Regions from separate parts of the Neobacillus sp. NRS-1170 genome, predicted to be linked through region 4. Evidence: riboswitches for the same ligand, from Rfam matches in the RefSeq annotation. Region 4 holds a riboswitch; each other region holds the start of a gene.
The links. A riboswitch is a leader RNA that binds a small molecule or an ion and turns the genes downstream of it on or off. The one in region 4 is predicted to bind S-adenosylmethionine.

Region 1 (7,821 bases), on a different contig from region 4:
CTAAGTTTCGCCTCGTCGGAAAGCCCTTTTACCTCTAGGACAGTATTCCCGAACGTTGCCCTTTTCTCTGGAAACTGCTCCTCCAGCTTTTGACCAAGCATTTGCTCGACCACTTTGCTCGGAGTGGTTTCTGAAATCTTCTCTTTTATCACAATTTCACCATTGCGCATCACAGTTATCTCATCACAAACTTCAAAGATTTCCGGCAGACGATGTGAGATAAAAATAATTCCTACATTTTGCTTTATTAAGTCCTTGACGATACGAAATAGTTCTGTTGTTTCGGTATGACTTAAGGGTGCAGTCGGTTCATCTAAAATGAGAAACTTACACTGCATAGAAATGGCCCTCGCGATTAACACCATTTGTTTTTCAGCCAGGGTCAAATCGCTTACTAGTTTTTTGGTGGAAAGATGAATATTCATATCTGCCAGTATTTTATTAGCTTGATTATGAATCTCCTTCCATTTCACCCATTGTTTTTTCCCCATGCTATGAACGGTGTCTAGCAGCATAATATTTTCTGCGACAGTTAAATTGGGAATCAAGGCTGTATCGACTTCTTGGTAAACGATTTGTATTCCCGCGTCCTGAGCATATTTAGGGGAACGGATTTTTAGGCTTTGTCCATCAAAGCTTATTTCGCCAGTATAGTGATCATACGCGCCTGAAAGAACTTTCATTAATGTCGATTTCCCCGCGCCATTTGCCCCTATCAGTGCCTGAATTTTTCCTGTTTCCGTGGAAAAATGGACCTGATTCAGTGCTTTTACACCGGGAAACTCTATTGAGATGTTTTTCATTTCTAAGGTTGTAGTCGTCAAAATGCCACCTCCTATTAAGCAAACACTCTCTTAATCTTGTGAAAAAGAGAGTGAAATGCCATTTATTTCTTATAGTGCTTCTTTAATGTTTTCATCCAATCTTCTTCAAAGGCAGTAGATTGGCCCCAGCCTGGAATGATGGTCGCAAGATTCACCATATTAACTGCCCCTTTAGAATTCTGAACGTTTTTCTGCGTCACAAGTGAAGCTTCTAAGTCGTAGGTTTTTGGCGTCTCTTCTCCCGCCAGTTTTTTCGCTAGTAATCTCATATCTACGGCACCAATCAGCTTAGGGTCAACGGCAGCTGTGTACTTCCATGCGCTGCCTTTTCTTTGAATTTCCTGAAGGTCAGCATTGGAAACATCAATTCCATAGATTTTTACTTCTTCCCGGCCTGCTTCCTTCAAAGCACGAGCTGCACCAATCGCAAATGCATCCCAAGTGGCAAAAATGGCATCCAATTTTCCTTTAGGGTATTTGTTCAGCATCGCTGCAACCGCATTTTGAGTTTGAACACTTGTGTCTGCTGCAGCTACACCGAAGCGCTCTACTTCTTTAATACCAGGGTTTTTCGTAAGAACATCCTGATAAACATTATTTCTTCTTACCATTGGCGGGAAGCCGTCCACCCAAAGGTAGGCAATATTGGCTTTTCCTTTTGTTTCTTTTACAAGCTGATCTAGAGCTAAGGTTGCTAATGCTTCATCGTCCTGTGAAGTTAGTGTCACTCCTTCAATTTCAGCAAGCTTTGGATTAGAGTCAAAAGCCACAACGCTTTTTCCTTTTTCAACGATCTTCTTCACATCATTTACAGTTGCATCATCGTCACCATGGGAAATGACAAATCCGTCATAATTCTGATCTAATGCTTGATTGATTGCATCATGGAATTTCGCTGTGTCCCCATTTGCAGTAAATACATCCACCTGAAAACCCAATGCTTGTCCTTCCTCTTTTGCACCCGCTAGAAATTGGGCAGTATGATCGTCACCGCCAATTTTACGGATGACCTTGATCTTAACCGGATCACCTTTGGCAAATCGCTCTGGAACCCCTTCTAATGACACATTTTTATTGCCGCTTGCTTGCTTTGTTTCTCCATTTGAGGCACAGCCAGTTAGCAGAAGTGTAGCGGCTAATGCTGAAACAAGTGTACTTTTAAATAACTTTCTCTTCATGATGTGAGCTCCCCTTTTTTTACGTAATTCTCGTTACTCCCATTGGAAAAGTTTGATTTTATAAAAAATAAAAAAACCTCTCCAGAAAAGAGAGGTTTCATCGCAAATAAACGGACTACTCCTCTCTTATCTCTCAAAACAATTCCTTGTTTTGCAGGATTTAGCACCAATTCCAATCGGAACGGTTGCTGGGCGTCATCGGGCCAGTCCCTCTGCCACTCTTGATAAGAGAACGTAAATGATTTAATTGATTTTAAGTATTAAACATACTTTAAACTCCTATTAACAAGTTGTCAATAGTATTTTGAATATTATTAATAAATTACTTTTTTTAAAATTACAACACCACCATTTCAATGATCAACTAATTTCGGTATTATAATATTTAGATAACCGAAATATTTTCAAGGAAGAAGTGTTATGAACAATGAACCAACAGGAAAGTGCTAAACGTAATTTAGTGATAATGTGGTTTGCTAACTTTTTTGTTGCTGGAAGTATGACGATGGTCATGCCCTTTATTTCACTTTATATTGAGACGTTTGGAAATTTTTCAGAGAAATATGTACAGCATTGGTCAGGGATAACGTTTGGAATTACGTTTGTATCTGCCTTCCTTTTCTCGCCAATCTGGGGGAAAATTGGCGACCGATATGGAAGAAAGAAAATTCTTATCATTTCAGGGATTGGAATGGCGGCATCCATTTTCCTAATCAGCTTCGTCCATTCCGTCTGGCATTTATTGCTGCTGCGCTTTTTCATGGGTTTCTTCTCGGGCTTTATCCCGATGTCCCAGGCATTTATTTCTACACAAACGCCGAAACAGATTGCCGGACGAGTCCTTGGCACATTGCAAACAGGCAGTATTACCGGTTCTTTACTTGGACCGATGCTCGGCGGAATATTAGCAGATTCGCTTGGTTATGCCACTACATTTAAGTGGACATCTATTTCCATTTTCATTTCGGCCATACTTGTTATTGCTGCAAAAGAATTTCGTGTTGAAATCAAACAGGGAGCAAAAGCTCATTATTCAAGCAAGGAAGTCTTTAAGCATATTTTCCGTAATCCGGTTTTATTAACAGTTCTTCTTATCTCTGCATTAGTTCAAATTGCCCACTTTAGCATTCAGCCAATATTGTCTTTATTTGTTAGTGATTTGCATGGAAAAACAAATGTTGCCTTTTATTCCGGAATTGCTTTTTCTGCAGCTGGACTTGGGAATCTATGGATGTCTCGAAAATGGGGCAAGATTGCTGACAAATACGGTTATATCAAAATACTTGTCATCCTCTTATTCTTAGCAGGAATTGTATACTTACCAGGTGCAGCTGTTACGAGCCTTTGGCAGCTTGTTATTATCCGTTTCGCCCTCGGCATCACGATTGGTGGAATTATTCCGGTTAGAATTGCATATATCCGCCAGGAAGCACCGATTGCGATGCAAGGTGAGGTACTGGGCTATAACAATAGTTTAAGATTTCTCGGCAATATAATCGGTCCAATGCTGGGCGGCTTCCTATCCGGTTACTTTGGATTTTCATCAGTGTTTATCAGCACAAGTGCATTACTAATTATCAGCGGCGCTATCTTACTCGTATCTATGCAGCGTAATCCAAAGCTTATAAAACATACCGCCTAAAAACTTCAAAAGAGAAGTCCCACAAATGGGACTTTTCTTTATTTCATCTGTTGTTCATAAACTTGTAAATTAGCATATACGGTTTCTAAAACTGGAACAGAAATCTGTTCTTTCCGCGCTATCTCCAGTAAATAGCCGTGCAAATGGTCTGCTTCAACAGGCAATGATTTTTCCATATCCCTTTGCATCGAGGATTTCATCGAATAGCCAAGACCATTAATTTGATTCATTAATTGTGTTTCAATAGCGTTTGGAAGAGGTGCCTCGATACGGTTCATTACAGAAACAATCTCTTTTAATAACTGAGTTATTGTTGCTCGTCCGCTTGCTTGCTCTAGAATAGGTCCAATTGGTGCTCTCAATAAAGTGGTAATACCTGACATCGTCGAAATAAATAAATACTTATTCCACAAATCTTTATTGATGTTTTCACTTAAGCGGTAGGCAATCTTCGAACCACTAAAGGCATCTTCCATTTTTAATACTCGCTCAGACCGTTCCCCTGTCCGTTCTCCAAATACTAAATCGTGTTTTTCACTTGTTTGAATGATCCTGCCATTTTTATCAAGAGTAGTTTCTATAAAGCAAAGGCCGCCGATAACGCGTTCTTCCCCGAACATTTCCACCAATTTAGCAATATGTAAAATACCATTTAACAAAGGAAGAATGATCGTTTCCTTGCCAACATACTGTGTTATGCTCTCCATGGCCCCTTCTAAGTGATAGGCTTTAGTTGAAAGTAAAATGACATCAAAAGAACCTGAATCCTCACCAGCAATAATTGTTTTAGAATTAAGAGTCACGTTTCCATGGACACTCTCAATGACAAGCCCTGTTTCTTCCAATGCTTTTTTCTACCTTCACGAACTAAAAAGGTAACATCTTCGCCCTTTTCTTGTAACCGTCCGCCAAAATAACCGCCAACCGCACCTGCCCCAACCACTAAAAATCTCATGAGAATACTCCCTTCATCGATATCTACAAATCTAGTATAAGGGAAATTTTTTTTACTTAAAATAAATAAGCAGGAAATTCCTGCTATATTTCTAAATTGGTTTTCAGTTTTGTAAAATCCATTTTCTGATAATAACTATTTTTGACCAAGATATTGGGGCCGAGGCATGAAACGGCCGGGCAATGGCAATTCAATTCCTTCGCAATATTCGAAGCTTGCCATGTGTGATACGCATCTATCAATTTTGTGTTTTGAATATTGCCTAACGCTGGAGTATCACCAAAATCCGTAACAATAATATCACCGCTAAAAATATTGACGTTCAAGCGTGAGCGGCCGTCAGGGTCATTTCTAACTGTCACATTTTTACTATTATATAAACGTTTTAAGAGATTTAAATCCTCCTGTTTACTGCTGCAAGCATAGAACGGAAGTGTTCCAAACAGCATCCAAACCTCTTCATTTCTAATATCGAGCAGTTGATGGATGGCACCTCTGATCTCATCGAGGGTAAGGGTTTCAAGATTGCTGGCGAAATCACTTGGATACATTGGATGTACTTCATGGCGCTGACAAAGCATTTCCTCAACGATTTGGCGGTGGATTTTTTCCAAATGCGGCAGTGTCCGTTTATTTAACATCGTTTCTGCAGACACCATAACTCCTGCTTTCACAAGCTCGCGGCTATTTTCTATCATTCTCATAAAATATTTTTCCCGCTGATTGTAATCAGGCTGCTTTTCCATTCTCGCGAAGCCGCCCTCAGCAAAATCATCCACCGTGCCCCAGTTATGGGAGATATGTAAGACATCTAAATAGGGGATGATTAATTCATAGCGAGCCAAATCGACGGTTAAATTTGAATTTATCTGGGTCCGTACCCCACGTTCGCGGGCATATTTTAAAATCGGTGCGACATAATTTTTCACGGATGATAATGACAGCATTGGTTCCCCACCTGTGATACTTAAAGAGCGAAGGGTTGGAATTTCATCTAACCTTTTTAAGATTAGCTCCAAAGGTAAGGCATCCGGATCCTTCGTCTGCAGCGTATATCCGACAGCGCAATGTTCACAGCGCATATTACAAAGGGTTGTCGTGGTGAATTCAATATTTGTAAGCTGTGGTTTTCCATATTCCTCAATATCTAAATAAGCTTCCCAAGGATCATAGGACGGGGTAATCTTTTTCATATTTAACATAATAAACTCCTTAACAATCAGTCTTCACAAAACCATTTCATTATAGCTGATTTGGGAATGCAATTGCTATTTCTTACTGTTACAAAAGCTTATGAATTTCAAAAAGCGATTATTCAATTGATCAATCCTATTTTTCTAGATTTTTTCTCTCAATCGACAAATTCCCAGGGAAATATCAACAATACCAGATTCATATCGACAATAGTTATGAATATTCTAAAAATAACAAAAATATTATTAGCACCAGAAAAGTGGCTGTCATCAAGGTATTCCCCTAATGACAGCCATAAGCACTTAAAATTTCCACACCGTCCTATAAGCATGTTTCCAAGAAAAGATAGTAATCATAATAAGGATGATAAGATAAATCGGCACACCAAATGGAATAAATGTAATAGCAAAATGAATACCCGCAAATACAGCCAGACAAAGCAATGCAAGAATCACTTTCAATCCCCCGCTTTGCAGGGCATCCTCAAAGGATTCAGAAAATGGCAGTGTACCTTTTAGGTAGTTTGAACAAATGATCGTGAATAAAATAGCTGTCACCAGTACGACCAATAAATCGTCGATGATCTTCAAACCGAAAATGCCAATAAAAATCGCACTTATGATAATATAAATAGGCAGGAAGAGGTTGGAAATAAACACCTTTAAAACAGCACTATATAACGGAGCCAAACTTTGGAGTGGAGCCGTTTGGTATATCCATGCGCCTTTGTATTTTCCCGAGTATTTTAGCATAGCAACAGCATTGGGAATCATTAAACAAGAAAAGTAAACCGCTAAATACCATTTACTTGAAACTAGATGGGCAAATGAATTCATTTGTATTTCATTAAACATAAAGATAAACGGAAAAATCAATGACATTCCTAACGCCGGATAAACCTTTAAGCGAAATTCTCTTTCGTTTCGCATCATGTTGTCCGCGAAGCGAAAAAAGATTTTTTCCTCCTTGCTTCGGCAAATCACATTAACAAGGCCATTTATCCACCAATGCTTCTTCCGGCTACTTCCTCCGCTATTATTTGTCAGCTTTTGCAAGTTCCTTTCAAAGGAAGGCATCATTCGACTATAGATGATGATCGCAATAATAGGAATAAACAAAGCCAGTAGTGAGAATGAAATAATATAGAAGTCTGATTGGTGCTGCAGGAATAATTCAAAAGGTGCCCCAAACCAAATTGGAGGAATTAGGAATTGCCACCAGCTTGGTGTAAAGGTAATGTTCATCTCAACTACACTGAAGGACCTTGCCAGTACTTGGTATCCCACAGCAATCGAAACGGATAGGCCAATTTGCACGTAGTTAATAATATCCTTCAGTTTTTCGCCATCAAAGAATCGCAAAATGAAATAGTATATAATTGCCGTTACGACAACAATTAATAGATTTACTAAAACAAGTCCGATAACCCCCAGGAGCAGGAATAATACCCCATGTCTATATGTTCCAATTATTAAGGGAATAGCAGTAAGTGCGGTCGTAAGATAAATTAAATAAATACAAATATGAATAGTCTTCGCAACATTTAAGGACTTTTTATTAACTGGTTTTGTTAAAAGAATCGCCTTGTCCCTGACATCAAGGAGCACATTCGAAAAATCGGATATCATCGACGTCATGACAAGAAACATGACAATTCCGTAAAAGATGCTCATTTGATACAGAAAGTTGCTTCCAAGTATGGTAAAAGGGATGAGCATGAGGCTTAATAGCACATACATCCCTAATGATTTCATGAACCCGTTTTCTTCCGGTTTCTTCTTCTTCTTTGTCTGCTGGTTAAAGATGGTCGGAGTCCTTCTTCCATCCATTGTTAGTTTGACTGCTAAAATTCTTCTCATGACCGTGTAATTGATGCCAAAGCTTTCAAAAAGACCGCGAAATAAATCTAGTAATCTCAGCGTTCGAAAGTTTTTCATCTTTATACCCTTTGAACGATGGACACAAATTCTTCAGCCAAAACCTTATATTCATTAAATCCTGTCAGCTGATTAAAAATCTGCTCCAGTG
Region 2 (7,821 bases), on a different contig from region 4:
AATCTTTTCAATATCCAAATCGATAGGATCTCTGCCTAATAGATCCTCTACTTGAACATCACGGAACTGACTAACTGAAACCTTCCCCGTGACTATATCTTCAAGCATAGGGAGGATTTGCGTTTTAGCAGGTGTTTTAGCACATTCCTGAAAAATAATATTTAACTCTTTTCTGCCTAATGAAGGAATTGCAATAACAATATTATCAATGCGAAGTTCTTTAACAACCTGAACAATAGAGTTCACTCCACCGACAACAGGTATTCCTAAAATATCTAATTGCTGTTTGTAAAGATCATCATCAATAAACCCAACAGGAAAGAGATCCGCCCCTTGATTTTTAATGAGCTGCCGGGCCACCATTGTCCCTGCTGAACCCGCGCCAACAATTAAAGTCCGTTTTTTATTATGGTTATTATTAATAAGCGAATCACGGTACAGTCTCCAAAAAAAACGGGATCCACCAATTAAAAAAATATGAAGAAACCATGTGTTTACTAGTAGACGAAACTGTATTTCAAGAGTGAAAAACTTCTGAAGTAAAGCTGCCACAATAATAGATACAGTTACCACCTTAAATATAATTAGCAATTCTCCTATACTTGCATACTCCCAAGCTTTTTTATACAGTTTAAAATATAGCGAGAATAGATGATGGCTAACTAGGATAGTTACAGAAGTGACAATAATTGGAAAAGTAATGACATGTACAGTTGCATCTACCAAGAATCTGCTGAAAAAAATTGCGGTTAAGACAATACAGGAATCGACTAAAAAAAATAGAGACACTCTTTGGCGATAAGTCATACTTTCTCCCCTTTGAATAGAGTAATTAAAATTAAAGATTTTGATTATCCGTCTTCTTAAAGCAGGGATAATCAAAATCTTTAATCATTAATAATGGGCATCTAACCCACCCTCACATCACACTCCCGACGACAAAGCGCGTCTAAGGTATTTTGCAACCCACAGCATGACCGAGTGCCTTCATTGATAATGGTAAGAAGACATCACCTATTATTAATAGAACAACTTGTTTTTAATATAGAACAACGCGAATAAAAAAATTTTTACCTTTACCCTTTAATTTTTTGTCTCAAACTAAAAGTTAATTCTTTATAAAGAACATTATAATCTCTTTATAAAAAAAAGCAAATTAAAAAAAAATTGAAATTCGCTCATTTATCCATAATAAACAGCATATATCTATCAATTTTTTTCATTTTCTCATAAATATGTTCTTTAAACAGAACATATTATATAGTATACTATTTTTACCAATTAGTGATTAGTTGAATAATATTTTTCGTTTGAACGAACATATTAAACCTCTGTGCTTTGATAAATTTATCTTGAGAAACCTGCTAGATTCATAACATTTATACTGCATATAAAATACTATGGTAATGAGGAGAAACTTATGATTGGAGAGCGTATAAAGAAATTAAGAGAAGAAAAAAGATTTTCGATTACAGAACTGGCAGAGTTAGCAAATGTCTCTAAGTCTTATTTAAGCTATATTGAGCGTAATCTTAATAAAAACCCCTCTATTCATTTTTTAATGAAGCTGGCAAAGCCTTTAGATGTTTCCATGGAGTTTTTACTAACTGGAATGGATCAGTCTGCAAATCCTTCGAGTTCAAATGGGAAGGAACTACTGGACGAGGAGTGGCAATTAATTATTGAAAAAGCCATTAAAGATGGCATGAATAAAGATGATTTTAAAGAATATATAAACTTTATTAAATTTAAAAACTGGGAAAAAAGCAGATGAAAGCGCTTTAATCATTTAAATGGTTAAAAAACCAATTGACACAACATCCTTATTGTAGTAAATTTTATAAATAATCTAAATATTAATTTCTTATCAAGAGAGGTTGAGGGAATGGCCCTGCGACACCTCAGCAACCTTCAGTGGCTTGTCCATTGAAAAGGTGCTAAGTCCTGCAAATTATTTGCTAATTTGCGAGATAAGAAGAATGACAAAGTGATCGTCTAACAAAAGTCTTCTTCTTATAGAAGGCTTTTTTCTTTTTTTAACAGCCTTTAGCACCACAATGAATTAAAGTTCAAATTATATGATACTTATATTTTTTATAAAACAAGGAGTGTGCATTATGTACAAAATTGATACGAAATTAGCCCAAATTGGAAATCGAAGTGAGACTGCAACTGGAACCGTTAACCCGCCTGTTTATTTTTCAACTGCCTTTCGCCACGAGGGGATTGGGCAATCAACTGGTTTTGATTATATCAGAACCGGAAATCCAACACGCCAGCTTCTTGAAAAGACAATCGCTGATTTAGAAGGCGGTGTTCAAGGGTTTGCCTGCAGCTCTGGGATGGCCGCTATATTAACGATTCTTGCCTTATTTGAATCCGGTGATGAATGGCTTGTAAGCGAGGATTTATACGGTGGAACCTATCGTCTATTAGAAAAAGGCTACAAAAAATGGGGTTTGAACAGTCAATATGTCAATACGTGTTGTCCGGAAGAGATCGAAAAGAAAATTACTCCGCATACAAAGGCTATTTTCCTTGAGACTCCAACCAATCCGCTTATGCAGGAATCCGATATTGCTGAGGTATCCAAGATTGCCAAAAAGCACGGGATTCTCCTGATTGTTGACAATACCTTCTATACTCCTCTATTGCAGCAGCCGATTGCACTTGGCGCAGATATCGTTATCCACAGTGCAACGAAATATTTAGGCGGACACAATGATGTGCTTGCCGGACTTGTTGTCGCAAAAGGCAAAGAGCTTTGTGAAGCCTTGGCCTTCCATCATAATGGTGCGGGTGCTGTCTTAAGTCCATTTGATTCCTGGTTATTAATGCGCGGAATGAAGACTTTATCGCTTCGGATGAAACAGCATGAGAAGAATGCAAAGGCTGTGGTTGAATATCTTTCTAATCATGAAGGGGTAACAGATGTCCTCTATCCAGGAAGAGGCGGAATGGTTTCCTTCCGTGTTAAAGACGAATCGTGGGTTAATCCATTTTTACAAAATTTAAAACTGATTAGTTTTGCTGAAAGCTTAGGCGGCACAGAAAGCTTTATTACTTATCCAGCCACGCAAACCCATGCGGATATTCCAGAAGAAATTAGAATTCAGTCCGGTGTATGTAATCGTTTATTGCGTTTCTCGGTGGGAATTGAAGATGCAGAGGATATCATATTTGATCTTGAACAGGCATTAGCCAAAGTTAACGAAGGAGTGATTGTGTAATGGAATCTGAAGAATATTGTTTTGAAACGAAGCTTCTTCATAACCGGCATAAATTTGATCCCGCTACAGGAGCAGTAAGTGTACCGATTCAACATGCTTCCACCTTCCATCAATCTGATATCGACAGTTTCGGAAAATATGATTATGCTCGCAGTTTGAACCCGACTCGTGAAGCGCTCGAGGATGTGATTGCAGAGCTCGAAGGCGGAATCAAAGGCTTTGCCTTTTCTTCCGGAATGGCTGCGATTTCAACTGCATTTCTTCTTTTATCTTCTGGTGATCATGTTGTGATTACTGAAGATGTTTATGGCGGTACGTTCCGTATGGTTACAGAGGTGCTTACACGTTTTGGAATTGAACATACTTTTGTCGATATGACGGATTTGGATCAAGTGAAACAAGCCATTAAACCGAATACGAAGGCATTCTATGTGGAAACTCCATCGAATCCTTTATTGAAAGTAACGGACATACAGGCGATTAGTGTGCTTGCGAAAGAAATTAATGCTTTAACCTTTGTGGATAATACTTTTCTTACACCAGCATTACAAAAGCCTTTAGAGCTAGGTGCGGATGTTGTTCTCCATAGTGCGACCAAGTTTTTGTCCGGACATAGTGATGTTGTAGCCGGCCTTGCTGTGGTAAAGGACGAAAATTTGGCAAAGCGGCTATATTTCTTACAAAACTCCTTCGGTGCTGTTCTAGGAGTTCAAGATGCCTGGTTGGTGCTTAGAGGACTGAAGACGCTTCATGTCCGGTTGGAGCACTCCCAAAAATCCACATTAAAGATTGCCCAGTTTTTACAGGCTAATCCGCTTGTTAAAAAGGTTTATTATCCTGGTTTGGAAGACCACCCTGAATTTGAATTACAGAAGGCCCAGGCTGAGGGAGCAGGCGCTGTTTTATCGTTTGAGTTGGTTGATGAAGAAGCGGTCCGCTCCTTTGTTTCAAATGTAAAAATCCCTGTCTTTGCAGTTAGCCTTGGCGCAGTAGAATCCATTTTATCGTATCCAGCTAAAATGTCCCATGCTGCCATGCCGCAGCCAGAAAGAGAAAAGCGTGGAATCAAAAATAGTTTGCTGCGGCTATCTGTAGGATTAGAAAATCCTGACGACATAATAAAAGATTTTTCACAGGCCCTAGCGAAGCAGTACCAAAATGATTTGGTTTATTAACAAGGAGAAATGTATATGAGCTTTTTAGAAAAATTAAAAAATCAAATCTTAATAGCCGACGGGGCCATGGGTACATTATTGTATTCGTTCGGTAAGGATAGTTGTTTAGAGGAATTGAACCTTTCCCAGCCAGATCACATCCAAAATATTCATAGGGCTTATATTGATGCCGGCGCTGACGTTATTCAAACCAATACTTATGCCGCAAACTATTTAAAGCTGCAAAGGTATGGTTTAGAGGATTCTGTTAAAGAAATTAACAGTGCTGCAGTTTCTATTGCAAAAAAGGCAGCAGCCCAAAATAGTACTTACGTTCTTGGAACAATTGGTGGAAATCGAGGTGTTAAGCCAGATTCCATTACGTTAGAAGAATTAAAGCGCAGCTTTCGCGAGCAATTATATTGCCTCCTTCTTGAAGGTGTGGATGGATTATTGCTTGAAACCTTTTACGATTTTGAAGAACTTGAAACAGTTCTAACCATAGCCAGAAAGGAAACAAAGCTGCCGATTATTGCGCAGGTATCCCATCAAGAGCCTGGATTTTTACAGGACCGGACTCCTGTCAATGACGCTTTAAAAAGACTTGAAGCTCTTGGGGCGGATATCGTCGGTCTTAATTGCCGGCTGGGCCCCCATCATATGTTATTAGCTTTGGAGCAGGTTGAATTGCCTGAACATGCCTTTCTTTCTGCTTATCCAAATGCTAGTCTACCTGCCTATACGGATGGAAAGTTCCATTATGAGGGTGATGCGGATTATTTCAGAAAATCGGCACAAAGTTTTAGAAATGAAGGTGTCCGCCTCCTTGGCGGCTGCTGCGGTACAACACCTGAACACATTAAAGCCTTTGCTGCCGAATTAAAGAATAGTGTACCGATTTCTGAAAAAATAGTAAAATTAAAACCAAAGAAGATAATCGTAGAACCCCAGGCTGCGAAAAGGGATCTAACTCCCCTGCAGGAGATTGTAAAAGAAAGACCTTCCGTTATAGTTGAATTGGATTCTCCTAGAAAACTAGATACGACCAAATTTTTCGAAGGGGCTAAGGTTTTAAAGGAAGCAGGAATTGATGCGATTACTCTTGCGGATAATTCTTTGGCACAAGTCCGGATTTCCAATGAATCAATCGGTTATCTATTGAAACAAAATTATGGAATGCGCCCTCTCATTCATATTGCCTGCCGCGACCGTAATATTATTGGATTGCAATCTCATCTAATGGGACTTCATACTCTGGGCATGCATGATGTTCTCGCAATTACCGGAGACCCTGCTAGAGTTGGAGATTTCCCTGGCGCTTCTTCCGTTTATGACGTGTCATCATTTGAGTTAATTCAAATGATAAAGCAGCTTAATGAAGGTTTATCCTTTTCAGGTAAAGACTTGGGTCAAAAAACCGCTTTTAGTGTTGCTGCAGCCTTTAATCCGAATGTCCGCTCTGTTGAAAAAGCTGCTAAACGTTTGGAAAAGAAAATTCAATATGGGGCCGATTATTTTATTACTCAGCCAGTATTTTCGGAAGAAAAATTAATTGAAGTCTATGAAAATACGAAACATTTAGATACGCCAATCTATATTGGTTTAATGCCGTTAATTAGCAGCAAAAACGCTGAGTTCCTCCATAATGAGGTTCCTGGCATTAAAATTGCTGATACTATACGTGAACAGATGGCTGCTTTAAACGATAACCCGGTGCAAGCAACCCGCCTGGGAATTGATATTACCAAGTCATTAATTGATACAGCTTTAGATTTATTTAACGGAATTTATTTAATTACACCGTTTTTACGTTATGAATTAACCGCTGAGCTTGCTCAATATGCCAATCAGCGGGCAAGTCAAGTGAGGAGGAACAACATTGCCGAAAACATCATTTACTGATCAGTTAAAGAAACGAATCCTCGTTATGGACGGAGCTATGGGGACAATGCTCCAGCGTGCCAACCTTACCGCTGATGATTTTGGCGGTGAGGAGTATGAAGGATGTAATGAAAACCTGAATCTGACCGCCCCTTCTGTTATTGCCAACATACATCGGGAATATCTTGAATCTGGAGCCGACATCATTGAAACAAATACATTTGGCGCTACAAGCATCGTCCTTGATGAGTATGGACTCGGCTATAAAGCCTATGAAATGAATAAAATCGCTGCAATGATCGCAATTGGCGAGGTGCAAAAAGTTTATTCTGAAGAATGGCCTCGTTTTGTTGCTGGTTCGATGGGGCCCACTACGAAAACGTTAAGCGTTACAGGCGGAACAACCTTTGATGAACTTACAGCCAGCTACGAGGAACAAGCTCTAGGCTTAATTGATGGCGGCGTGGACCTGCTCCTTCTTGAAACCAGCCAGGATATGTTGAATGTAAAAGCTGGATTCGCAGGGATCCAAAGTGCTTTTTCCAAGACCGGAACAACACTTCCAATTGTGATATCAGGAACGATTGAGCCAATGGGAACGACTCTTGCGGGGCAATCGATTGAGGCTTTCTTTATATCGGTTGAGCATATGAATCCTGTTGCCGTTGGACTAAACTGTGCTACAGGACCGGAGTTTATGCAGGATCATATTCGTTCTTTATCAGAGCTTGCTACAACAGCAGTAAGCTGTTACCCTAATGCCGGTTTGCCAGATGAAGAAGGACACTACCACGAAACGCCGGAAATTCTGGCGAAAAAATTATCTGATTTTGCTGCTCATGGCTGGCTTAATATAGTCGGGGGCTGTTGTGGTACCACACCTGAGCATATTAGAGCAATATCTGAGGCTATGAAAAACTTTAAACCTAGAGAAACAAAACAATCTACTGTACACATGGTTTCTGGTATTGAACCTTTTGTTTATGATGATCCTACTTTGCGCCCAATCATGGTTGGTGAAAGGACAAACGTAATTGGCTCTCGTAAATTTAAGCGATTAATTACCGAAGGAAAATTTGAAGAAGCTTCTGAAGTTGCCCGCGCGCAGGTTAAGGGCGGAGCGCATGTTATTGATATTTGTCTTGCTGATCCAGACCGTGACGAAATCATTGATATGGAGAATTTTATTAAAGAGGTTGTAAAGAAGGTTAAGGTTCCTCTTGTTATAGATTCTACCGATGAAAAGGTTATTGAAAAGGCGCTTAAATATTCTCAAGGTAAAGCAATTATTAATTCGATTAATCTTGAGGACGGAGAAGAACGTTTTGAAGCGGTTGTACCATTAATACACAAATATGGCGCTGCAGTAGTCGTCGGCACCATTGATGAGAAAGGCATGGGAGTTACAGCAGAACGGAAGCTTGAGATTGCCAAACGTTCCCATGACCTTTTGGTGAACAAATACGGTCTTAAATCCCAGGATTTAATTTTTGATCCACTTGTTTTTCCAGTTGGTACGGGTGATGAGCAATACATTGGTTCTGCCAAGGCAACAG
Region 3 (7,821 bases), on a different contig from region 4:
AGGAACATCAAGATAGCGATACTCTTCAAAGGCTTCCTTCATCAGTTGATGGGCAATAACAATTTCATCTTCATTTCCTATTCTAATTTCAATACCCATAATTAACGATTTCCCCCCTAGTAAACTTTAACTCTTCCATCCTGTAAATGAGTTCAAGGAAAAACAATGGAACCGGATAATAGGGACAGACTGACTGTCCCCATTAGCTTCCATTTTATTGGTTACTTGTTTTGGCTTTTTTGTGCTTTTAATGCTTTCTTTGCAAGCCCGCTTTCTCCAGCAAACTCTACATCCGCTTTTGGCATAGCATCATTATTTTTAAATTGCTTATTCTTATTTTTCGCCATTTTTTACCCCCCTTTAATTTTGTTTTTACCTTGGATGCCCGATATTGGGATCCACGATTTTAGTTTGCTTTCTTTTTGGGTTGCTATGCTTAATGATGACTTAGTAAATCAGCTGTGCAAGTCTAAAATATTACGAAAAACCTTCGGCGTAAGACGAAGGTTCAAGAAACTTGTTTATACTGTTTTTCAGTTATCATGTTAAAAGGAATTGGCACTGTTTTTTTTAAATCCATAGTACGTCCCATAAATTTTTCGTTACTTCACTATATTAAGCCGTTGCTGTTGTTAGGTATTTTTCTTCTAATGTCTTCTTTAAGAATAAAGCGACTTCGAGCATTCCGTATTTTCCAGCTTTTGCTTCTGCATCAGAATTATAGTTCGTGTTTGTATTAATATCGTAAGTAAAAATTTCACCTTCACCATTTTTGATGAACTCGATTCCAGCAACTTGAATATTATTACCAACTAGAACCTTTTTATATTTTTCTAAAATATCGTCCGCAAACCCTTCAATGATTTGGAACTTTGGTTTCTCTTCTACCTCTTCTCCTACCGGGCAGAATAAATCGCCAATTTGGCATGCGTCTGCTGGGCAAAGTTCAAATCCTTCTGAAGTATCAACCTTTACAGCATAAACAAAGTTTCCTCCTACAAACTCACAGCGGGTTATGTAGCTTTCAGGAGATTGAATGTATTCTTGAATAAGGGTAATGCCATCGACCGGTTCTTCGAAATTTGGTCCCTCTACATAAGCTTTTAAAGCTTCTACACTATGGAATAATTGAACACCTAAGCCTTTACCGGCACGATTATGCTTCGTAATAAAGGGCTGTCCTGCAAATGCTTCGGCTGATTTTATAATGTTTTGTTTTCCAACCGCTGCAATCGTTTTTGGAGTCTTAACACCATACTTATTTAACTCTAAATATTGTAAAACCTTACTAACTTCTAGCTTTAGAGCGCTCGTTCCATTTAACACCGTACGTCCATGTGCTTCAAGCCAAGCTAATACTTGCCCAGAAAATTCAGCTGCAAAACGATGATCACGTGTATGAGAAGATGCACTCATACGGCTATAGAAGATTCCTTCTGGCGGCTCTTTTGATAAATCTAGCGCTCCTTCGTCTAAATGCCATTCTTCATAAGGAACACCAAGTTCCTCTAACCTTTTTGTTAAATGGACTGTCCACTCACTATTTTCATGTATCACATATACCTTGCTCATCTATAAGTCCCCTCACTAATTCTTTATTAAACTACGTTTTTGTTCAACTAATGGCATAACTTGCTTTGCAAAGCGTTCCATTTCCTCTAGCTGAGGTGAAAATTGTAATAACAATAGGTTTAAGCCAGCTTCTTCATATTGTATAATTCGATCTGCAATTTGCTCAGGTGTTCCAACTAAGTTCGGCCGCAGGCCGCGATTGGATACAGAGTAATCTTGTAATTGGATTTGTTGCTCTAAGTGTGATTTAGTGGTGAAATCCTTAAAGCCAGCATATCCGCTAGTGTCTTTCACAGTCGTGATTTTTTCAAGCTCAGCCAGAGCCTCTTCTTCTGTATCTCGGCAAATAACATAAGCAGCCATTCCGAAAGAACTAAAAGGCTTATTGCCAGTTTGTTCACGGCGTGCCTTCATATCGGCTATTTTTCGATCAATCTCTTCAACTGTTCCACCGTGCATAACATAAGCATCACATTTTTCTGCAATGGTTTGCTTGCCTTTTTCACTTTCACCGCCTGCATAAAGAATCGGATTTGGTCTTTGAACAGGTTTCGGTGCAAGCTTGGTTTCCTTTAAATCGTAAAATTGACCAGAATAATTGAAGGTTTTTTCTGTCCATAAACCTTTTAGTACATCAATAAACTCTTCGGTACGAGCATAACGCTCATCATGTTCTGTAAAAATACCTCCATATTGACGTGCTTCTTCTGCCCACCAAGCTGAAACAACGTTAAGAGTAAAACGGCCGTTACTGATTTGATCAATATTAGCTGCCATTTTTGCTGCTACAGCAGGATTATGAAAACCTGGGCGTATCGCGGTCATTATTTCAATTTTTTCCGTCACCGCCGCAAGTGCTGCTGCTGTAGACCAAGCTTCAAGAGAATCATACTCCGGTCCTTTAATATCATTTAAATATAATTCAGCTATTAAAGTAGTCGAGTATCCCCACTTTTCAGCCGATTGGATGACTTTTTTAGTATACTCAAAGGTTGGAGGCATATTTTCAACTTCCACATTTCGTAACCAGCCTCCAAAAATCGGTAACCAAAAACCAAATTTCATATGTATTCTCTCCTCTACTATTCTAATTCTCTAGTTTTCCTATTATTTAAGTAGGATTTATTTATAAATTAAAAACTCTCCTCCTAAGAAGAGAGTTTTATTACTCTCTTCTCATCTTTCAAGCGATGTGCTTGATGGAATTGGCACAGTATTCATAAGAACCTGCTGCCGAGGCTTCAAAGGGCCAGTCCCTCCACCTCTCTGGATAAGAAGAAAAATGTACATTCAATTTTTAATTAACTAATGTGATAATAGTTTAAATTCTTCGAATTGTCAATAAAATATTTCTAAACCCGAAATGTACAACTTTTAAACACGGTCTATATGAAAAGATAAAAAAACTCCCCCTACTAATAAAGGGAAAGTTGATGAAAATTATTTTTTTATATAATGAAGCATAGCAAGCTGGCCTAATTTTTCTACTTTGGTTAAGGTGTATTTTTGAGTGATATCATCTCCGTTATATAGGGAAATTCCCTTCCCTAAAATAATAGGTGCAATGGCCAGTTGGATTTCATCAATTAAATTTTCTTTGAAAAATTCACGAGCTAAATTTCCTCCACCAATTAACCATATATCTTTACCAGGCTTTTGTTTTATATTATTAATGAAAGTTTTGATATCTTCATCAATAAATGATGCATATTCATCTGAGCCACTTACAGATTTAGAAAACACATAATTTTTATAATCGCTATAAGGATAATCGATATCAAATCCACGTACGACATCATAAGTTCCTTTTCCCATTACAACAGTGTCAATTCTTTCAAGGAGTGAATTGTAGCCAGAATCTCCTTCTACTTCAGTTGATTCTAACCATTCTAATGTACCATCCTCATTTGCAATATAGCCATCAATTGAAGTACCAATGTACAAAATAATGTTTCGCTGTTTTTTCATGTATTATCTCCATTCCTTTGTTTCAGATGAAACATAAGTATCCTTTTATTCGATAATACTTGTCATTATATAAAAAGGATGAAATCATGCAAAAGTGTAAAGACTTTTAGGTATCAGAATGTAAATTAATAAGTTATGTAACTGATGCAACATTACACAGATTGTTGAAAATGGTATTGATATATATAAAAAAGAAAAACATAAAAATTAGAACAACTACCCATGTGAATGGAGGATTAAATATACTTCTCCTAATTTCATCGCTCATAATATTTTACACAATCGCAATCCTTATACCTAAACGTATATCATGGCTGCAAATCTGGTCTACTACGTTATTTTCCCTTGTGCTTGAGAATTTTTCAAATATGATATTAGATTTGAAATTAAACCTGTTCGGCTATATCGGACCAGGTAATCAATGGACTGGATTTCTTCCCATTTTCCTATACCCACCTGTAAATACGATCTATTTAAATTACTTTCCATTCAAAAAAACAAAATTTTACAAGTGGGGGTACATAATTGGCTGGACAGCTTTTTGTCTTGTATATGAAGTTGCTGCACTAAGATCTGGATTTTTTTACTATACAAAATGGAAACTGTGGCACTCGGCTTTGAGCTATCCGGTATTACTTCTAATGCTGCTTGGAAATTATAAATTGACTGAATGGCTGCACCGGCATGCTACCAAATTTTAAGAATGGCTTTACCTACTACGCCAGCCTATTAGAACAAATCTTCAGAAATTTAGTTGGTGGTTATTATGTTCACTATTATAATTGGCTTTATTTCAATTTTATGTGCTTGGAAGTGGGGGGATTGGAAAAACTATAGATTTTATTTACCTACTATCCAGTTTTTCATTATGGGTGACATGCTTTACAACTTGTTTACTTGGAATTATCACTTATGGTCATACCCGCATCCACCCAATTTATTACCCAATCATTTGCTCACTAACCTATTCATAATGTTCGCGATTTATCCAAGCACAATGCTTATCTTTTTATACCGTTTTCCTAATGAAAATTTACTCAAGCGACTGTTCTATATATTCATATGGATTGTGTTATGGTTAAGTTTTGAATTAGTTATGGTTTTAAATGGTTTATGTGTTTATAGTCACGGTTGGACTTACGGCTGTTCGATAGTCTTTGCATGTATTATGGTACCGATATTGATACTACACCATAAACGTCCTATGTGGGCGTATTTGGTGTCAGTCCCAATTACAGTGTTTCTGCTTTTATGGTTCCATGTTCCTGTTTTAAATGATAAATAAACTTATTACATAAGCCGGAGGAACGGTTTTATTAATACTCAAACTTGCTCATCAAGATCGATAAAATAATGGTCCTTACGATAGGACACTGCTTCCATGGTTGCTATTAGATTTTTTTCATGATAAATATCGATTCGATAGAATCCGGTACGATAGTTTCGTTTAATCTCAGTTGCACAGGCCACTATCTTGTCTCCAGGTTTAGCTGCTTCAATAAACTTGATGGTGGTAGAGAGTCCTACCGAGGTTTTTCCATACGCATTACAGGCTACCGAAAATGCATGGTCGGCTAAAGCATAAATAACTGCTCCGTGTACTGTTCCATATGCATTTACCATATGACTTTGCACATCTAGCATTGCTTCTGCAAAACCTGACTCAAATTTTGTTAACTGAATGCCTAAAGACTGAGCAAACGGATCGTTTTTAACTTGCTTATAAATTTGTTCGTAGTGTTGTTCATAAATTTGATACTCATCAATTTTATTCTTCACAATTACCCACCCCTTGAATTTTTTGCATTGGATTAAAAAATCATTTGAACCAAAATCATGTAAATAATTGTTCCCCCTGCTATTGAAAGAAGCATCTGTTTCTTCCATATGTGAAGCAGAGCAACTACCGCTACTCCAATAAATTCAGGAATACCATGGCTTCTAGATAGTAAACTTACATCCTTAAAACAATAAATGACCAAAAGCCCGATGACCGCCGATGGCAGCACTTTTCCGAGATACTGTACATAATTCGGTGTGGGTTTACCTGATGGGAAAACGATGAATGGAAGAAACCTTGTAAGCATTGTCCCTAAAACAACCATGGTAACCATAATAATCTGCTGAATTACATTCATCGTCATATCGCCTTAGCCTCAACTTTCTCCAATGACTTTCTAGACAGGGTAAGGAGCCCTAAAATTGCTATCATAGCAGGGATAAGAAAAGAATTTCCTCCAAAAATAATTAGACAGACAATTGAAGCTCCCAGACCTACGAGTGAACTTATATGTTTTTCTTCCTTCATCCATTGTTCAATAAAGATAACCACAAAAAGAGAAGTCATGACAAAATCGAGCCCTTCTGTATTGAACTTGATAAAAGAACCAAAAATGCCTCCAAGAGTTGCACCCAATACCCAATAGAAATGATTAAGCAGGGTAACAAAGAACATAACCCAGCCTTTATCGACATTCATCGGAACATTAATCGTATTATTGATCGCAAAAGATTCGTCGCAAAGTCCAAAAATCATATACCACTTTTTCTTCCCCACTCCACCATACTTATTAAGCATTGAAATGCCATAAAACAAATGTCGTGCATTCACCATCAAAGTTAGAAAAAGAGCATTAATCGGATTGAATGCTCCAATTAAAAAATTTGCTGCAACAAACTCCATTGAACCTGCAAAAATTGTGAAACTCATCAAAATTGGATAAATTGCACTGAAACCCAATGAATTCATATAGATTCCATAAGCAATTCCTAAGAAAACAAATCCTGCTAAAATGGGGACTGTGTACGGAAAAGCTACACGGAATGCAATCCATAATTGATTTCTTTTTTTCATCCTAATTCACATCCTAGATGTCTAAATTTTCTTTAATTTAACATACAAATTCCATACAAAAAACAAGATAATTGTATGTATTACAATTATCTTAATAAAGAAAAAATCCCCTCATTTTATAAAAATGGGGGCACAGATAGATGTTTTCTCTTTAAATAAAGCAAAGTCGGTTTAAAACACCGTTCTAACAATTCAACATTAGAATTCCATACAAAAAATGATATGATTGTATGGAATATGATATTAGAGGTGTAGTATGCCGGTAAATTCATTTGAAAATTATCCAATGTCTTGGAAACCTGATAAGAAAGCCTTAAAACGTCCTTATTATAAATCTCTTGCATCATTACTTGAACAGGATATAATAAATGGCTATTTAGCACCCGGGACAAAGTTACCTCCGCAACGAGAGTTAGCAGATTTTCTAGACATAAATTTCACCACTATTACCCGTGCCTACAAAATATGTGAGGTAAAGGGATTAATTTATGCCGTTACGGGAAGTGGAACCTTCGTAGCTCCTAATGCCGCCCGTTCCATAACCATTTCCAAGGATAAAACGGCCAACCTCATTGAGCTTGGATTTGTGGCATCTTTTGAGCAAACCAATGCTATTGTAAAAGACATTATCCCAAATGTTGTGGAGAAAAAATATTTGGAACAGCTACTGAATTACAACGATCCAACTGGCATTCCACATCAAAAAACGGCTGCTCTAAACTGGATGGAATCTTTTGGTATTCACACTGACCAAGAGCACACAGCCATTGTTTCTGGTACCCAAAATGCGTTAGCTATTGCCTTGACTGCTTTGTTTGAGCCTGGTAATAGAATTGCAACCGATATTTACACTTTTTCGAATTTTATCGATTTGGCAAAAATGTATCATATTCAATTAGTCCCCATTCTTGGAGACCAGTTTGGTATGCTACCAGGCGAACTAGAGAAGCAGTGCTGCCAAATAAATATTCATGGGATTTTCCTGATGCCCTCTTGCAGTAATCCTACCACAGTTAGGATTACAGAGTTTCGAAAGCAAGAATTAGCTGAGGTCATCCGTAAGCATCGATTAATTTTGATAGAGGATGATATACATGCGTTTCTGACGGCTGGTATTCTTTCCGATTACCAGCAGCCAATGTTCAATATACTTCCAGAACAGACGGTATATATTTGTGGTACCTCTAAGTCCATTTGTTCAGGATTAAGAGTCGCCTATATGGTCTATGGGGATGCCTTACGTGAGAAAATTTTGCGGGCAATTTTTAACATCAATGTGAAAACTTCTTCTTTAGATGCAGAGGTGATCACAGAACTCATTTTGACAGGGAAAGCTCATGAAATTATTACTGAAAAGAAACAGCTGGCACAGTCTGTGAATGATATTTATTCGGAATATTTTCCTTTAGAAAAGAATGTTGGACATC
Region 4 (7,821 bases):
CGAATTCCTCTGATGTTAGTCCATTGGGGACCTTTAACCATGCAAAAAAGGAGCCTTTAGGTGCGGTAACATCCCAGCCTAGTGATCGCAATCCGTCAATTAGGACATTCCTTCTTCTCTCATAAAGCTGATTTAATTCCTTTACACAATCTTGTGATGCAGTTAAGGCTTCAGCTGCAGCCTCCTGGACAGCACCAAATAAACTTACATATAGATGATCCTGCAAAAGCTCGATGGCCGAAATAACACTTTCATTTCCTACAGCAAACCCTACTCGCCAGCCGGCCATATTATAGGTTTTGGAAAGTGTATAAATTTCGATACCCACATCTTTTGCTCCTTCCACCTGCAGAAAGCTGATTGGTTTTTTTCCGTCAAAACCTATTGCCCCATAGGCAAAGTCATGGACAACGCAAATATCATTTTTACTGGCAAGCTTAACTGTGTCCTCAAAAAATTCAGCCGTAGCAGTTGCTCCTGTCGGATTATTAGGATAATTGAGGAACATTAATTTAGCACGAGATAATATTTCCGATGACAGTTCCTCATAATCTGGTAAGAAATGATTACTCTCTCTTAATGGCATCATCGCCATTTCAGCTTGGGCAAGGGCAACACCAGACCAATAATCGGGATAGCCTGGATCTGGGACCAGAATGGTATCACCAGGGTTTAACAAACACTGAGGTGTTTCTACCAGGCCAGCTTTGCCACCAAAAAGAATGGCGACTTCTTTATCGGGATTAAGGGTAACTCCATATTCTCTCAAATAATATTCTGCGGCAGCCTGTTTTAAATATTGATGTCCTTGGAAGGGCGAATATTTATGGTTGATGGGATTGGCTGCTGCTTCCTGAAGCTTCGCAACAATATGCCCGGGTGTAGGCTGGTCAGGATTTCCTTGTCCTAAATTAATAACATCATAGCCTTGTTCAAGATATTGACCAACTTTTTTCACAAGGGAGGCAAAAAATTGTTTTGGCAGACTATTTAAAAGATTTGATGACGGAAATTGTTTCAATACTCTCACCTGCTCTAACTAATTCAATTTTAGTTTGAAATTCTAGTCACAAATGATATAACTTTTATATTTACTTGTAAAGTAAAAATTCCGAACTTTTCAAAGGGCAATACAAATAATTTTCAAAAAATATTGACACTTATCTTTTTATCCTGTTATAGTACTTATCAGAATTATAAAATTTAAAAGTAGATACTCTTATCATGAGCTGGCTGAGGGATTTGGCCCTTTGAAGCCCAGCAACCGACCATAATGCCATTATAAAATGGGGCGGATTTTTTCGCCGGGTAAAAACCCTACTAAGGCACGGTGCTAATTCCAACAGAAGGATAGTCTTTCTGAAAGATAAGAGGTGCGAGAGACAAATATTGTCTTCAAAGCCTCTTTCAAAAAAGAAAGAGGCTTTTTGTGCTCCAAGCACAGCCAAGCCTCCGAAAAAGGAGAATAAAATAATGAGCCTATTAAAACAACAAACCTATCAACCATTAACCGAAGCTGCAGCAATTGATCTAGCATTAAGCTTAAATGTATTGCCTAAAAATGCGGACCTTACCTGCAAGGAAATTGGTGATGGCAACTTAAACCTTGTTTTTCATATTGTCGATAAACAGTATGATAAAGGCATCATTATCAAACAGGCCCTTCCTTACGCAAAGGTAGTTGGGGAAAGCTGGCCTTTAACCCTAAAAAGAGCAAAGATTGAAGCAGACGCCTTAAAAATTTTTGGACAAATTGCCCCTGATTTTGTACCTAGGGTTTATTACACTGATGATGTACTCGCAGTAACGGTCATGGAGGATTTGTCTCACCTTTTGATTGCGAGAACAGGCTTTATCAAAGGAGAAGCCTATCCATTAATTTCTCAGCATCTTGGAGAATATCTCGCTAAAACTTTATTTTACACCTCAGATTATGGTTTAGGTCCTGCAGTTAAAAAAGAACGGGTAAAGCAGTTTATCAATCCTGAACTGTGCAAAATTACAGAGGATTTAATCTTCACCGATCCATTCTATGATGCAGAGACAAATAATTTTGAAGCTGAATTAAGGTCGGCTGTTGAAAAACTTTGGCAGGATGAGGTATTGAAGCATCATGTTAATATTTTGAAAAAAAGCTTTTTAACCGATGCAGAAGTTCTCCTTCATGGTGACCTCCATACTGGAAGCGTTTTTGCCGATCATTCGGAAACAAAAGTAATTGACCCTGAATTTGCTTTTTATGGTCCTGCCGGATTTGATATCGGACAAGTATTTGCCAACCTTCTCTTCCAGGTCATTGTGAATGATAAAAACCGTGATATCTTTATCAAGCATATTGAAACAGTTTGGAATGTATTTGAAAATCAATTTTCTCATTTGTGGGAACGAGAGAATAAGGAACCTCTAGCAAAAACATCTGAATTCTTGGAATATAATTTATCTAAATTTTTCGATGACTCTCTAGGTTTTGCCGGCTGTGAATTAATTAGAAGAACAATCGGTCTTGCACATGTTGCTGATTTGGATTCAATCGAAAATAAAGAAATACGAATAGCTGCTAAACTAAAGGCATTGGAACTTGGTAAAAACCTTATAAAACTTCGAAAAGAAATCAAAGACCTGAAAGAGTTTATTCATGTAGTTGAAACGGTAATTTAGTAATGAAAAAGCAATCCGAAGGTTCGGATTGCTTTTTCATTCAGGCTTTGCCCACATTTCTTCTGGATTTAATTCATAAATTCCATTTTCCCGATACATATAATGATTAATGATGAATTCCCGGCGGATGGTCGCATAATCCTCGTGAAATTGTTTAATATACTCATTTATTTCTTTTTCTTCATATTTTTTTCCTTTTTTTAATCCCTGTACCATATGCTCAAACACGATTAATTTCTTTTTCCGCTGTGCAGGAATATTTTTTAATTTTCCTTCTTTAGTATAGAAATTCTCAATTATTTTTTGCCTTTCAAGACTATCTTCCACCATATTCTCCAGTTCCTCCCCCCTTTTTTCTAATAGCTGTGAGAGTACTTCTGCCTGCTGTTTGATCAAAGAACTATTTAAATAAAAGTAAATAGTATTTTTATCTCTTCTTTCATAAACCAGATGAACCTCGCGCAATTTTTTTATGTGATGGGTAATTGTTGGTGCGGTTAAGCCAAGCTTTCCTGCAATCGCTTGTCCATGTAGAGGTCCTTTAGCTAAAAGTGAAACAATTCTAACCCTTGTTGGATCCCCCATCGTTTTATAGAACTCAACTAAGCGGTTTAGCTGCATCAAAGATATCAACCTTTCGAAATTTGATATTCATCTAATTAGAAATATATCGAATTTATTTAATTCTGTCAAACAAATAAAACACTTCCTAATTGTGGAAGTGTTTTATTCTCTCTTTTTATGGCCAAGCGTAAAGTTATATGAAAAATGGATTATTATTATCTACAAATATTATAACATTGGGTTATCATTCTTAGCTTTTAGACGCTGCCATCTCTTTTCAACTTCTGCTTCAAATTCTTCTAATAATGGTTTATTTTCTTCCTTAAGAAGATGCTTGGTTTTACCCATATATTTCAACCAGTCAGAAAGTGAAATCCGTTTGTTCTTATCTTCAGGATTGTACGTAATCGTCGTTATTCCTTGCTCCACTTCATAAAGCGGGAAAAAGCAAGAATCAACCGCTGCTTCGACAATTTTTGTTCCGTAACGGTCATCTGATTTCCAGTTAAGCGGACATGTGATAAGTATTTTCCCGTAAACAGTGCCAACATTTTGAGCATACCACTGGGCCTTTGCACCTTTTTTCACTAAGTCTTGGGGGAATGCCTCTGAACCTGTAAATACATAAGGAATGTTGGTTGCCGCCATGATTTGTGCGGTATCCTTATGATGGAATGCTTTTCCCCGCTGGGCTTTACCAACACCAGATGTACTTGTCATATGCCCAATTGGAGTAGAATAAGACATTTGCGAACCAGTATTCATATACCCTTCATTATCATACTCAAGCATGATTAACTTATGTCCACGAAGAGCCGTACCAATTGCAGACCCCATACCTATGTCCATACCGCCATCACCAGTAATCATCACAAACGTCGCTTCATCAGAAACCTTGATTTCACCACGGCGTTTTAATTCCATGAATGCTTCAACTGTACCTGATAAGGTAGCGGCACCGTTTTGGAACAGGTTGTGTATCATCGTTTGCTTATGTGATGTGCTTGGATAACCCGTTGTCGTTACATAAGCACAGCCAGTTTGGAACAGAGTAACTATATCGCCCTCAATTCCTTTAAAGAAAAGTTCTAATCCAGCAAAGATCCCGCAGCCTGGACATGCCCCGTGACCAGATGCAATCCGTTTTGGCTTACCAGTAAGCGCACGTAGAGGAGGAATTTTCACTTTTAATTTATTGGTCTCTTCATCCATTTTTACATCGATTAAACCCGTTTTAAATACATCTCCATGCTGTGGCAAAATAACTGGCTTAAGAATTTTTTTAGGATTGCCTGGAATATGGCCATAGTAATCAAAAGGTTTTTCAGCATAGCCTTTTTCCATTGCGTCGATCGCCATATCAAAGAAAGCCTGGGCATCACTTGCATAGAAATCCTTACCGCCAAGACCAAAAACACGACTTAAAACGATTGTTTTATTGTTCTTGTCATCTTGAAGCGCTGATTTCACTTCATGTGTTAAGTTTGGCCCATTTGCGCCGTATGAATCTGCACGTTCACCAACTAATAATGTTTTTACATTCTTAAGTGCTTCGCGAATTTCCCTCGCAGGGAATGGCCGGATTATATTCGGGCTGATGACACCTGCCTTAATCCCTTTTTCCCGAAGCTGATCTACAACATCCTTGGCTGACTCTGCAGCTGAGTTTAAGAGGAATAATGCCACTTCTGCATCTTCCATTTTATATACGTCGAGAACAGGGTATTCTCGACCGGATAGCTTTGCATATTCTTCAGAAACTTCTTTAAATACTTCACCAGCATTATATATTGCTTCAGATTGCTGGAAGTGATTGTTAATGAAATCATCACCGCTCATATGCGCCCCAATTGTTACTGGCTTGCTTAAATCCCTGACAAAGTTGTAATCAGTTGGACATTCGCCAACAAATTGCTGAACAACACGACGATCCTTAAAGAATTCAACTCTGCGTTTTTGGTGGGATGTAAAGAATCCGTCATAAGCCACAATAACTGGCAGGCGTACTTTTGAGTGCTCGGCAATCTTTAATGCCATAATATTCATATCATATACGGCTTGGGGCGTTTTAGCCGTTAAAATCACCCAGCCAGTATTCAATGCATAATAAAGATCGGAGTGATCACCGCGAATATCAAGAGGCCCGCTGACTGCACGAGTTACTAGATTCATAACCATTGGAAAACGAGTACCTGATTGGACTGGCATTTGTTCAAGCATGTATAAAAAACCATTGGCACTTGTTGCATTAATAACACGGGCCCCAGTCGCAGCAGCACCATAACAAATACCAGCCGAACCGTGTTCTCCATCAGCAGGAATAAGCTTAATATCATGCTCGCCGCGTGTTTTCATCTGGTCTAAAAATTGGGCGACCTCTGTTGATGGGGTAATTGGAAAATATCCCATGATATGATAATTAATTTGCGCTGCCGCCATGGCAGCCATTTCATTTCCTGACTCAAATGTAGAAATTTGTTCTGCGGTTCCTTGTGTAGTTAACTTATCTTCTAAAATAGCCATTAAAGAATCCCCCCTGCAATATAAGGAAAGTTTTGCTTCGCGCGGTTTTCGTCTGCATATCCAAGCATTTCACGAAGGTCACCAAGTGCATCTGTGGGACATGCTTCCACACATTTTAAGCAGCCTTTACAATATTGATAGTCAATTCCTTTAAGAAACATTTGCTTTCTGCCGCGCTTATCTTCTCCTTCTTCCCAGACAAAACAAAAATCGGGACAAACATTATCACAGGCAGCACAATGAATGCATTTTTCTTGTTGGAACTCCGGAAGAAATCCCTGGCGTGATCCGCTTAAATCTTTAAATATACTATTTGCTTGTGAAACCATAACCCCGCCGATTTCCTGCGTCATGTAGCCAAGCTGTGGAAGCGGACGTGTGAATGCCTTGCCCTCAGCTCCTTCCGGCACTTCATATTTTTTAAATTGAACTTCATGATACCCGCGGTCAAACGTTCGAATATTGGGTTCAACTAGATGAGGATATTTCTTAGTAAACGTTTTCCGAATTACATCTCTCATTGAATCAGGATCAAGAAAATCACAAATACGATATAATGCACCAAGCATCGCTGTATTTACCTTTGTTTTTTCCTCAACAGCAATGGATAAAGCATCTACAATGGCAAGTGTGCCATATTCTAGCTGTAAATCCTTTTTAACATCATCAAATTCTCTAGCTGTGTTTACTAAAACAATTCCATCAGCATTCAATCCGCTGACAACATTAACCGTTCTATATAATGCTTCATGGAAAACACCTACAACATGCGGCTGTTCGATCGGACTATGATCTCTAATTTCGACATCAGGATCACAAAAACGGATAAAACTCTTAACCGGAGAACCCTTCTTTTCAGATCCATATGATGAAAAATTGGAACCTTTTAAGCCAAGACTAAAAACGCCAGCTTCTGCTAACATTTTTCCAGCTAAGTTTGCACCAAGCCCACCGATTGATTCAAGACGGATTTCAAAAAATCCTAATTCATTTTTCGTTGGTAAAATAGACATAATGTCCCTCCCATTTTAGAAATGCGGAAGCACCTTTTCCAGGGGCGACAGGCATAAGACAAGCCGGCGGGAGGTTGTTCTTTAACCTTCTCGTCGGATTGTCTTATGACCCCGAGCCTCTAGGCGCTACAGCTAGACAATTTTTTCGTTCAAAAATTTAACAAGAAAAAGACATAAAAACTTAACTTCCCCAAAGTTATTGTAGAGCATCACTTTTTTTTTAGCTGTGACAAAAGTCAAACATGGGAGTAAAAATTTTATAACACCTTGAATCATTTCCCCCAAACCGTTAATGCGTATGACTTGAAAGGGTTTACCTTTTTATATAACAGAAAAACATTTGTATTATAACAGTGGTTATTCCAAAAAAATAAGGTCTGCCTTTAGTATGTAAAGGCAGACCTTTTCTAAAAACTATAAATCATTAATAACAATATAAGATGCTTTAATTGGACCATGTACTCCGACAACAAGATTTAACTCAATATCTGCTGAATTACTTGGTCCAGTAATAAAATTGATGCATGATGCCACGTGTCCAGTCTTCTGATGAATTTCACGCATCTTTTTTGCCGCTTGTGTAATACGGGGAACTAAACTGCTTTTTGGAATTAAGGCAATATAGGTCGCCGGTAAAAAACTGATCGTTCTTCCTTTATTCTCATCACTAAACAAAACAACCGTTCCAGATTCTGCTAATGTAATCTCACTGATCGTAATACCAACATTCGCCTGTTCCGCTTTTGCGATGTTTTCTTCCCCTTTCGTATAATCCCATTTGTATACATCGATGCTCTGTTTAGGCCAGTCTTCGTTCATAAGTTGATCTAGACCCCACATAGTATAACGTGCGTCTTTCCAAGCCACAATCGGTCCCCCGCCATACGAGGTTACAACTTCATCAAGAGTTGAAGCTAATCCCTTTAGGTCAGTTGTATATAGCTTCGTATGAATTTTCTTACACTGCTCTGTCAAGACTTCTAACAATTCATCCTGTGAGGCATCCTTTAAAACCTCATGCTGCGGCTGGAATGCCCATTTGGGCCTTTCAACCACTCCGGTA

Region 1: another riboswitch for S-adenosylmethionine. It lies ahead of ACIFOT_RS10895 (sugar ABC transporter substrate-binding protein); the one in region 4 lies ahead of mtnK (S-methyl-5-thioribose kinase).
Region 2: another riboswitch for S-adenosylmethionine. It lies ahead of ACIFOT_RS13710 (methionine biosynthesis PLP-dependent protein); the one in region 4 lies ahead of mtnK (S-methyl-5-thioribose kinase).
Region 3: another riboswitch for S-adenosylmethionine. It lies ahead of ACIFOT_RS27630 (LLM class flavin-dependent oxidoreductase); the one in region 4 lies ahead of mtnK (S-methyl-5-thioribose kinase).

Annotation. Positions count from the first base shown of each region.
Region 1 is NZ_JBITPF010000025.1:145,374-153,194, reverse strand. It holds gene ACIFOT_RS10900 (sugar ABC transporter ATP-binding protein) at 1-803, opposite strand, end outside; gene ACIFOT_RS10895 (sugar ABC transporter substrate-binding protein) at 887-2,002, opposite strand; SAM riboswitch class I at 2,126-2,233, opposite strand; gene ACIFOT_RS10890 (MFS transporter) at 2,430-3,644, shown strand; partial or broken gene ACIFOT_RS10885 (ketopantoate reductase family protein) at 3,683-4,599, opposite strand; gene yfkAB (radical SAM/CxCxxxxC motif protein YfkAB) at 4,683-5,801, opposite strand; gene ACIFOT_RS10875 (hypothetical protein) at 6,096-7,730, opposite strand; gene ACIFOT_RS10870 (ABC transporter ATP-binding protein) at 7,733-7,821, opposite strand, start outside.
Region 2 is NZ_JBITPF010000029.1:69,700-77,520, forward strand. It holds gene ACIFOT_RS13700 (polysaccharide biosynthesis protein) at 1-807, opposite strand, end outside; gene ACIFOT_RS13705 (helix-turn-helix domain-containing protein) at 1,421-1,774, shown strand; SAM riboswitch class I at 1,862-1,977, shown strand; gene ACIFOT_RS13710 (methionine biosynthesis PLP-dependent protein) at 2,118-3,230, shown strand; gene metC (cystathionine beta-lyase) at 3,230-4,405, shown strand; gene ACIFOT_RS13720 (bifunctional homocysteine S-methyltransferase/methylenetetrahydrofolate reductase) at 4,421-6,286, shown strand; gene metH (methionine synthase) at 6,312-7,821, shown strand, end outside.
Region 3 is NZ_JBITPF010000076.1:76,920-84,740, forward strand. It holds gene ACIFOT_RS27615 (GNAT family N-acetyltransferase) at 1-99, opposite strand, end outside; gene ACIFOT_RS27620 (hypothetical protein) at 222-347, opposite strand; gene ACIFOT_RS27625 (ATP-grasp domain-containing protein) at 616-1,572, opposite strand; gene ACIFOT_RS27630 (LLM class flavin-dependent oxidoreductase) at 1,588-2,637, opposite strand; SAM riboswitch class I at 2,746-2,849, opposite strand; gene ACIFOT_RS27635 (dihydrofolate reductase family protein) at 3,013-3,540, opposite strand; gene ACIFOT_RS27640 (CBO0543 family protein) at 4,307-4,825, shown strand; gene ACIFOT_RS27645 (PaaI family thioesterase) at 4,864-5,319, opposite strand; gene ACIFOT_RS27650 (branched-chain amino acid transporter permease) at 5,352-5,684, opposite strand; gene azlC (azaleucine resistance protein AzlC) at 5,681-6,394, opposite strand; gene ACIFOT_RS27660 (PLP-dependent aminotransferase family protein) at 6,651-7,821, shown strand, end outside.
Region 4 is NZ_JBITPF010000066.1:170,548-178,368, forward strand. It holds gene ACIFOT_RS24915 (pyridoxal phosphate-dependent aminotransferase) at 1-1,021, opposite strand, end outside; SAM riboswitch class I at 1,217-1,373, shown strand; gene mtnK (S-methyl-5-thioribose kinase) at 1,474-2,658, shown strand; gene ACIFOT_RS24925 (metalloregulator ArsR/SmtB family transcription factor) at 2,695-3,279, opposite strand; gene ACIFOT_RS24930 (thiamine pyrophosphate-dependent enzyme) at 3,451-5,745, opposite strand; gene ACIFOT_RS24935 (2-oxoacid:acceptor oxidoreductase family protein) at 5,745-6,758, opposite strand; gene ACIFOT_RS24940 (LutC/YkgG family protein) at 7,173-7,821, opposite strand, start outside.